3 regions of the Bacillus yunxiaonensis genome follow, and region 1 is predicted to be linked to each of the others. Evidence: riboswitches for the same ligand, from Rfam matches in the RefSeq annotation. Region 1 holds a riboswitch; each other region holds the start of a gene.
The links. Region 1 has a riboswitch for lysine ahead of WAX78_RS03490 (amino acid permease). Riboswitches for the same ligand answer to the same signal wherever they lie in the genome.

Region 1 (3,272 bases):
ATCTTTTCCTTGTGCGATGTATGCCTTACGGAAACGGTAGTGACTAATTGCAATTCCGATCCAAGCGATGAAGCCTGACATACCAGAAGCATTTAAGAGCCATACATAGACCACGCCATCACCGAATAAAGAAGCTAAGAAAGCAGCACATCCAACTAATGATGTTGCAATCAATGCATTTACAGGTATACCACGACTATTTAGTTTTCCTAAAAATTTAGGTGCTTTACCTTGGTTTGCTAAATCCCAAAGCATACGTGATGCTGCATACATACCAGAGTTACCAGCAGACAGAACAGCTGTTAAAATAACGGCGTTCATTACAGATGCCGCAAAAGCAACACCTGCTTTTGCGAATACAAGTGTAAATGGACTTACTGTTACATCACTTGCTGCAAGGTTTTTGTCTGTATATGGAATGAGTAAACCAATTACAAGAATTGCTAAAATATAGAACAGTAGAATTCGCCAAAAGATGCTGCGAATTGCTTTTGGAATACTGCGTTGTGGATCTTTAGTTTCACCAGCCGCAACTCCTAATAATTCTGTTCCTTGGAATGAGAATCCAGCTGCCATAAATACACCAATGATTGCCATGAAGCCGCCGCTAAACGGTGCATCTGCAACTGTGAAGTTTTTAAAACCAACAGGCTCTCCACCCATAATACCGAAAATCATAAGAAAACCGACAATTAAAAAGGCGATAACAGTTACAACTTTAATAAGTGCAAACCAATATTCAGCTTCCCCAAATCCTTTGACAGATAAATAATTTAAAAGGAACATAATAGCTAAACAAATTCCACTCCAAAGCAGGGAAGAGGTATTTGGGAACCAAAATTTCATAATTAATGTAACTGCAGAGAGTTCAGCAGCAATCGTGATAGCCCAGTTATACCAGTAGTTCCAACCTAATGCAAACCCAAGAGATGGATCAACAAATCTTGTTGCGTAGGTGCTAAATGATCCTGCTACAGGAATGTACGATGCTAATTCTGCTAAACTTGTCATTAAAAAATATACCATAATACCAATTGCAGCATAGGCGACGAGAGCACCGCCAGGACCAGCCGTGTGGACAACACCACCGCTTGCTAGGAATAAACCTGTTCCGATTGTACCACCAAGTGAAATCATTGTAAGATGGCGAGATTTCAATCCGCGTTTTAGCTCGCCATGTGTTTGAGCAGATTGATTTGTAGATGTAGAGGTAACTTTTGTAGTTGCGCCGTTCATTTTCAACACTCCTTTTCTTGTAAGATAGGAAGGAGCGGGGGGGGAATAAAAAAAACCGCTAAAGGACTTTAGCGGAGCATTTCAAAAATAACCACCCCATCATACCTTCCGTTAAGATAGCGCCCCACGCTTACACGGTAATTTTGTAAACGTGACAGTTCTGTTCCTATTCGAAAACAGCCCCAGCATATACTTCCAGAGAAGAAGTATAAACTTCGGCAGCTTTTCCTTTCATTCGGAGTTATTGACGTTCTCTGCGTCTCGTCCGGACTACTAATAAAAGCCGCAACCTCTACCTCATCGGATTGATGAGGATTTCTCTATTGCTATGATTTTTAATATATCGCAATTGTAATGATTTTCTGAGAATATTGCAAGGATTTTTTTGTAGAAAAAAAGAGAAATAGAATGGTTATTTTAGAAAAGCGCTTTCAAAATTCGTCCCGATCCTAAAAAATATGTAATTAAGTAACCTCCTGATGAAAAAGGTTATACAATAGTTTCGCATTATGTTTCAAAAAATCCTTTAAAATTAACAGAAAATTGAGACAAATAAATTTCGACAAAATATATTGTAGAAGAGGAGACTAAAACAAAAACAAGCTTCCCTTTATGGGGAAACTTGTTTTTGTTTGTTATATACAATTTTTTTGTTTGTATGTTGTGAGTGATTACGAGTCGTAATAATAAGTGCGATTGTAACGACAAGACCTATGGCAATGTAAGAAAGAAATATTATATCTTGATTTACTTTAAAAGTTGTTAATAGCGTACGGATATTGGTGAAAATAATGAGTCCTCCGACAAGTACTCCAAGTAAATAAGAAGGAACAATTCGTACTAGCCACGCAGCAATTGGTGCTGCAATGATACCGCCAAGCATAAGAGCAAACACCCAAAACCAACTGATCTGTGCCCAGCCTAGAGAAATGAAAAATCCCAATGTGGCAGCTAATGAGACAGGAAATTCACTCGTATCTACAGAACCTACAACTTTTCTTGCTTCATTACCGCGTGCAAGTAAAACAGGAGTAGTAATAGGTCCCCAGCCGCCACCGCCTGTTGAATCTACAAAACCTGCAAAAAGGCCAAGTGGAATTAATTGCTTACCAGACAGACGTTTGTTATTTGTTTGAACAACTTGTTTTTGTAAAATAAATCTTAATAAGATATATACACCTAATGCGAATAAAAATATTGAAATGTACGGTTTAATTAAATTTCCTGGTAAGTTACTTAAAAAGCAAGCACCTACAAAAGCGCCAATTGCACCCGGTAATGTCAGTCTTGAAACGGTATATTTATCGACATTTCCAAATCGGATATGTGAGATGCCGGATGCGGCAGTTGTAACAACTTCGGCTAAATGAACAGATGCTGAAGCAACAGCGGGTGCAATTCCAAACATGAGTAATAATGAGGAAGACGTTACTCCATATGCCATTCCTAAAGCTCCATCAATGAGTTGAGCAAAAAAACCAATGATGGCAAAGACAATTAATTTTTGCATGTTTAAAACCTCCGTTTATAATAAAGCGAAATTTCCATCAGTGGAGATTCTTTATCCTCTACTAATGGTTAGCTGAATCAATCAAGTTTTTACGGACAGTTATCTCCCATCTATCTCTTTTGACTTCTCAAAATCTTAAGGAGGGAGTGTTACTGCCCCAAAGATAGCAAGATAAAATAAAAAAGGCTCCTTTCTCTAGTGAGAAAAGAGCCTTTGGTTTTCCAATCAGCTTTATCATATTCTAATTTTTTTTATTATAATACACATTAATCATATAAATCAACTGGGTTTTTATTAAAATTTTGAATTGCAAGAAATAAATGAAAAGTAATACACTAAAAATAATAAAAGTAAGGATGGTGAGAAGATGTTACAGTTTGATCATCTTGTTCACGTAGTTCAATGCTCTCCAGTTGATGTAATAAATCAAATGAAGGTACTCGGATTTCATACAGTTCCAGGGGGAGAGCATACGAATTGGGGGACATATAATAGCTTATGTTATTTTGATTTAGCGTATATTGAG
Region 2 (3,272 bases), on a different contig from region 1:
AAAAAAATCTTTCCCATTTCGAAAAGACTGTTCCGGTAACGTATCTACCTTATCTTTCAAAATGGATGCCATTTTGCTGGAAGTAGCACCTTACTCCTATAAAGTAGGTTGCCGGGCTTCGTCGGGCCAGTTCCCTCCGCCACTCTTGATAAGAATTATATTTGTATTTTATCACAATTCTGATTTTTTTCAATCCTAGTTTTCCGATAAATTTTATTTATTATAAAGTGAAACTTTCATCAGTGGAGGATTTCTTTATCCCCCACTGATAGAAAGCCTGCCCAATCAGGCACATGCCAGCAGTTATTCCCCATCTATCTTCTGTAGAAAAGCGGAAGCGGCTCGCCCAGAATCGCAGGACGTTGGAGCACCCGACATAGAGGGGCTTTTTGCCTCGTACGAGGGGGCGAAACGATCGGAGATTCTAGCCGCTAGAGCTGGACAACGATTCGCTCTCCATTTTGAGGTGGGGTCTTACAGCCCGCGAATAGCGGGATAAAAAAGGAGTAGTTCATCTAAACAACTCCTACTTCAACTAAACGAGGGTGTATTCATACAAGTTCCTTCACACGTATGCGATCGTTTCCAATAATATTTTCATACGATTCCCTCTCTACAACAACTTGCGATTTTCCATTTTTCGCAAACACCACTGCCGGGCGACGAATACGATTATAATTATTTGCCATTGAATAACCATATGCCCCTGTACAAGAGATAGCTAAGAGATCACAAGAAACAACTTTTGGAAGCTTTACATCCCAAATGAGCATATCCCCACTTTCACAACATTTTCCCGCAATTGAAACAACCTCTTCGGCAGATTCATTCGCACGATTTGCTAGCAATGCTTCATAACGAGCTCCATAAAGTGCTGGGCGAAGATTATCTGTCATCCCTCCATCAACCGATACATATTTACGGATGCCTGGAATATCTTTAATCGCTCCTACTGTATACAGCGTTGTTCCTGCATCTCCAACAATACTACGACCTGGTTCCATCCAAATTTCTGGAAGGGGATATTCGCATACTGTAAACTGCTCGCGTACCGCATCCGTCACAGCTTTCACATATTCACCAAGGACAAGTGGCGTGTCCCCTTCCGTATAGCGAATTCCGAAACCGCCTCCTACATTTAGTACTGGCGCTACATAGTTCATTTCTTTTCTCACTGTTTCCAAGAAATTACGAAGCACCTCAATTGCACGAACAAATCCTGCCGTCTCAAATATTTGCGATCCGATATGGGAATGAATTCCTAATATACGATAGTTTGATTTTTCTAATGCACTTTTTACCGCTTGTGATGCATGCCCTGTTGAAATACCAAAACCAAATTTAGAATCATCTTGACCTGTTGTAATATATTCATGTGTATGCGCTTCTACTCCTGGCGTCACACGAAGCAAGATATTCACAACTTGCTCGTATTCTTTCGCTAAATCATGCAATACTTCTAGTTCAAAAAAATTATCTACAACAAAGCAGCCGATATTAGCTTCTAATGCCATTCTTATTTCTTCTTCTGTTTTATTATTACCATGAAAATGGATGCGCTCTGCTGGAAATCCCGCTTGCAACGCCGTATATAGTTCTCCGCTAGACACAACATCTAGCGACATATTTTCTTCGGCAGCTAACCGGCACATTTCCATGCACAAGAACGCTTTGCTTGCATACGCTACTTGATAAGAGAACCCACTTTCCCTAAATGCACGATGAAATGCACGACATTTCTCACGAATTGCTGTCTCGTCGTAAACATAAAGTGGTGTCCCATATGTTCTTGTAAGTTCAGTAGCATCGCAGCCCCCAATTTCTAAGTGTCCTTGCTCATTAATGCGGCTTGTGCCGTGTAAATACATGTGAATTCCTCCCTTGTTTTCGCAAAACCCTCTATTATATTTCTTATTTTTTACTATTATTCCTAATTTATATAAACAAAAAACGCGCGGAACAATGTTCACACGCGTTTCTTATCGGAAGAATCTATGACGAAAAAATAAATGTATTGTTATTTTCTCAAATAAGAAACCGCATCAAACATCTCCTAATAGCTCTCCATAAGCAAAATACTTATGACAGTACTACATTTATTCAATGCAGTCCCAATATATGAATGAAGTGGTCATTCATATATTTCGGCGATAACCCCTTTCAACCTATGATCATGAATACCACTTTATTTCCCATAGTTTACTTTTGATTATCGCAGCCTCTACCTTCGAGTGTAGATGAGGTAAGTCTATTTAATTTTCAAGCATCTTTTTGTTGCTATTAACAATAACAAATGACTAATTTATTTGTCAAACACTTTTTTTTAAATCGGTTTACGACAATTAATTTTCGTATCATCTGGTAAGCGCTTTACATCTATATTTTTCACAGTCCACTCGCCACTATCATTATCAAATGTAATCGTTACTTTTTCAAAGGGGGGAAGCTTTCTCCCCCCTGTTCCTGGCTCATATTTAATTATTTCGATAGATGTCCGAAACAAATATGTACCGCTGTACATTTTTTTCATACTAACAATTTTAGGACAGTCATACGGCTTTTGTTTTCCATAATGTTTTTGAATTGCTTCATTTATTCTCGGAAACAGCACGGAATAGAGGGCATCTTCTAGTAATAACGGCTCATGCTCAGCAGAGAAAGAAGCTGGATTTCCAAGTAAAATGAAACAACTTAATATAAAACAACATATTTTCTTCATGGTACTCCTCCATCTTTCAATCAATGCCTTTATTTTATCCTTCTCTTCTTTTTCTATCCAATTGTTAGAAAATCATCCACAATTTCGCTATGTTTTTATATAATAGTACACATAGTAAAAAAACATATAGATTTGTAGCCGGTCATATACGTAAAAGAGGCGGTTACTTGTAGGTAGTAGGAGGAGCCCGTTATGGTACAACGTTTGTTTCCAAAAGTACGATTTGCTCTCATAGCTGTCGTCTTGTTATGGATCAAAACATATATTGTATACAAGTTAGCTTTTGATATGAAAATTGATAACGCTTTCGAACAAATTATGTTGTTCTTTAATCCATTAGCTTCATTACTATTATTTTTCGGTTTCGCTTTATTAGCAACAAAACATCGAAACCGCATCATTATCAGTATTAGTATCGTGCTATCCTTTATTTTATTTGGCAATGCTATGTTTTATGGATTTTATGATGATTTTGTAACATTTCCTGTATTATTTCAAACAAATAATATGGCTGATTTAGGGACAAGTATTAAAGAACTATTTACGTATAAAA
Region 3 (3,272 bases), on a different contig from region 1:
CCGGCTTTTGTAAAAATGTCCGAATGGGAGAACGAGTAAGTACAATTGTAAGTAAAATCGTCACAATGGTTAATACAACAAACTTAGGTGGAAGTGAACGAAGAAACTTTGCATAATAATAGCCGCCTATACCAAGAAGAAAAAGGAAGCTATAAACTAGACTGCTTGCAATGCGCGCAAAGTACATCGTGATTTTTTTTAGATGTTGCTGAAAACGATCATTCCAAAGTGTTTCGATTGTCATTGAGATCCCCCCCTTTTTTATTGTAAACATAAGTAGGGGCTTCGTGCTACTTGTTAATGCGGGATAAATTCATTTTGAATATTTAACAGCCCATTGCTATACAGAATAAAAAAAGCAAGTTACCTTTCATTAGGCAACTTGCTTTTTTTGTTTATCTTTTTTCTCGTCACGTTTCATTAATGGATAGAAAGCAAAGCCAACTACAAATAATCCAATGCCAAGCAGGAATGTTTTCATATCAGAAGAGCCAGTTTTAATAACCCATAATGCATAAATAAGAGCAATAGCGGCAATGATTCCGTCCGTTATACGAGCACCTTTTTGATTTTCGTATGTTTCACCTGTCACAACAAGCTTAAGCTGGAAGATTGGAGAAACGAGGTATGGGATTAAATAGGCAAGGGTTGAAACGGTAATAACAAATGTATACGCCTGAGCAATTGTCCCGGATAGTGTTGAGAATAGGAATACTTGCGACATAATATTTGTTAAACGAAGCGAATGAATCGGGCTTCCTTTTTTATTGGTTTTTGTGAAGAAGGATGGAAAGAATCCTTCTTTTGCTGCTTGATATGGTACTTCTGAGCTTAATAAGATCCATCCAAGAATGGATCCAAATAAAGAAGTAAGTGCAAGCAGCGCCATTAATTTTCCGCCGTTATGACCCATTACTGCAGTTAATGCATCCGCTAATGGTCGTTCAGATGCTTGTAGTTTCTCTATATGAAGAACACCCATTGTTAAAATCGTAATCCCTAAATAAATACAAACTGTTAATAATAAACCAGTAACAGTAGCGCGTTTTACCGTTTTTGGTGAAACAGCACGATTGGATAATAATACAGCTGACTCAATGCCGATAAAGGCCCAAAGTGTTGTTAATGCTGCTAAGTTTACTTGTGATAGTAGTCCGTGTGAAACACCTTCTTTATCAATAATTGGTGTATACCATTGCCCAAGTTTAGAAGCTTGGAAGGCAAATAATGTCACAATGATGAAAAGAAGGAATCCTGTTATTTTCGTTGTTGTTGCTAAAAAATTTAATTTACCAGCACCGCTTATGCCGTTCGCCAAAATCATATGTGTACCCCATAATAAAATGGTACAAATGGAGAACGTAATCAATTTTCCAACTTCAATGTCGAAAGTTCCAATTGAAAACAATACGTGAGTATCTTTCATAATTGGGAAAAAGAGTGATAAATAACCAGCAAATGATGTAATGATGGCTACGTTGCTTGCCCAGTTTGCAACCCAGTAACCCCATACGATGCTAAAACCTGCCATTTTTTTCGTTTTTTGTGAAGAAAAGAGCGCATAGGCATGACTTTGCGGACCTGTTGTTAAATCAGGACGGCGAATCGCTAAATTACCGAAAACAAGAGCTAGCATTAATACGCCAAATCCTGTTGTTAACCAAGCTAATGTAACACCAAGAGGGCTAGCTGTTTGTGCTAATGTACTTGGAACCATGAAAATACCAGCTCCAACCATATTTCCAACTACAAATGCAGTAAGTACCCAAAAGCCCCATTTTTTTTGTTGCATAGAAATTACCTCCAAAATTAGTATAACCAAGTCAAGCGCGGAGATATGTATGTGTTTGAGATTCCAAACAAAACAAAAAAGCGCGTATATGTTCACGCGCTTTTCAATCTTATTAAGAAACCCACGGACATACCTCTCGATAGCTCTCCACAAGCAAAAAGCCTGTGACAGTCCTGCACTTATTCAATGCAGTCCCAGCAAGAAAGTACTGTGGATACTTCTTACTTCGGCAATCATTCCTTTCTGATTTGTTCAGCGATGCCACACATCTTCAAAATCATACTATTAATAATTGCAACCTCTACCTCACCGAGATACGAATGAGGATTTATTTATAAAGTTAACATAATCAAGGGTAACAAATGGCTTTTTATTCGTCAATGCAAATAAACATAATCAGATTATTATGAGAATAGGGTGTGTCTAAGATAATGAAACAACTTAAGGCTTCGCATCATATAATATGTATATAAAATGAGGGATAAAGCAAAGCTGCTATTACTGAGGTTTTTTTATCCTTCACTAATGGTTAGTTGAATTACGGGTAGCTTTATTTCCTTAAAACTTTGGTGGAAGTTTTACTGCCCATAAGTAGTGAGGTAAAGAGGGATAGCGGATGGAGAGCTGGTTTAAGAGAAACTGCTTTATATGCGGGAAGGAAATTCATAGGCACCAGGAGACAGATGCAATAGAGGAGTTAAAAAGGCAAAATGAAGAGCTCGCAGCTTCTTTAGAACGATGTATGAGACTACTCTATGATACACAAAAGAATGTAAGTAAAAAAACAGAAAAGAGTGCATTGCCGCCTCTTTTTTCATTAGGAGATAAGATAGAAGTATTTGATGGGGAGACACGTACAGAGGGGATCTTTATTGAGTGTACAAACGAATGGTTATATTGGGTTAACGTTGATTATAATCTAAACATTAGTCATATAAAAAGTGTAAAAAATATTATAAAAAAAGAGTCTATTCAAAAAGGGGTTTAAATAACTCTTTTTGAAATAGACTTTGCTTTTTTGTCCTAGGAGTTAGAACACTTTATGAGCAATTAGGAAACTTTACGAATGTTAATTGTATCTAAACTTGTAACATTGATATTAGCATGGCTGTCAACCCAGATTAGGAAGTTGCCTTGGAAGCGAATGAAAACACCTCGACCGTCAATTTCACGTCCAGCTGAAAAAACGCGGATTTTGTCGCCTTCTGTTAAGCCGTTTAATGTTGCCATGTGACCACCACCTCTCTATCAGAAGTTAATATATATATATGAAAATGATAGAGAATGTGTGCGAGAGAAATGTAGTGCTAGCAACATTTTTATAAAAGTGAGTAGAGAGCCTTTTTACTCATCCTTATAGAGTTACATTAAATTCAATACTGTTATTTTCTCACGTGTCATAGATTCAAGATTCTTACGAATACTTTGTGCGTCCGTTCATTTGAACAGAGCCATTTGCTAGGGTAAATGGCTTGTATTT

Region 2: it holds a riboswitch for lysine, as region 1 does, so the genes downstream of both, lysA (diaminopimelate decarboxylase) here and WAX78_RS03490 (amino acid permease) in region 1, are expected to answer to the same signal.
Region 3: it holds a riboswitch for lysine, as region 1 does, so the genes downstream of both, WAX78_RS17965 (amino acid permease) here and WAX78_RS03490 (amino acid permease) in region 1, are expected to answer to the same signal.

Annotation. Positions count from the first base shown of each region.
Region 1 is NZ_JBAWSV010000001.1:699,861-703,132, reverse strand. Features, by position in the region: gene WAX78_RS03490 (amino acid permease) at 1-1,236, opposite strand, end outside; lysine riboswitch at 1,346-1,539, opposite strand; gene WAX78_RS03485 (sulfite exporter TauE/SafE family protein) at 1,847-2,746, opposite strand; gene WAX78_RS03480 (VOC family protein) at 3,114-3,272, shown strand, end outside.
Region 2 is NZ_JBAWSV010000004.1:203,555-206,826, reverse strand. Features, by position in the region: SAM riboswitch class I at 47-155, opposite strand; gene lysA (diaminopimelate decarboxylase) at 552-1,868, opposite strand; lysine riboswitch at 2,050-2,232, opposite strand; gene WAX78_RS13165 (DUF3888 domain-containing protein) at 2,324-2,719, opposite strand; gene WAX78_RS13160 (LTA synthase family protein) at 2,912-3,272, shown strand, end outside.
Region 3 is NZ_JBAWSV010000006.1:117,505-120,776, forward strand. Features, by position in the region: gene WAX78_RS17960 (ABC transporter permease) at 1-244, opposite strand, end outside; gene WAX78_RS17965 (amino acid permease) at 374-1,792, opposite strand; lysine riboswitch at 1,925-2,104, opposite strand; gene WAX78_RS17970 (hypothetical protein) at 2,409-2,780, shown strand; gene WAX78_RS17975 (hypothetical protein) at 2,843-3,022, opposite strand.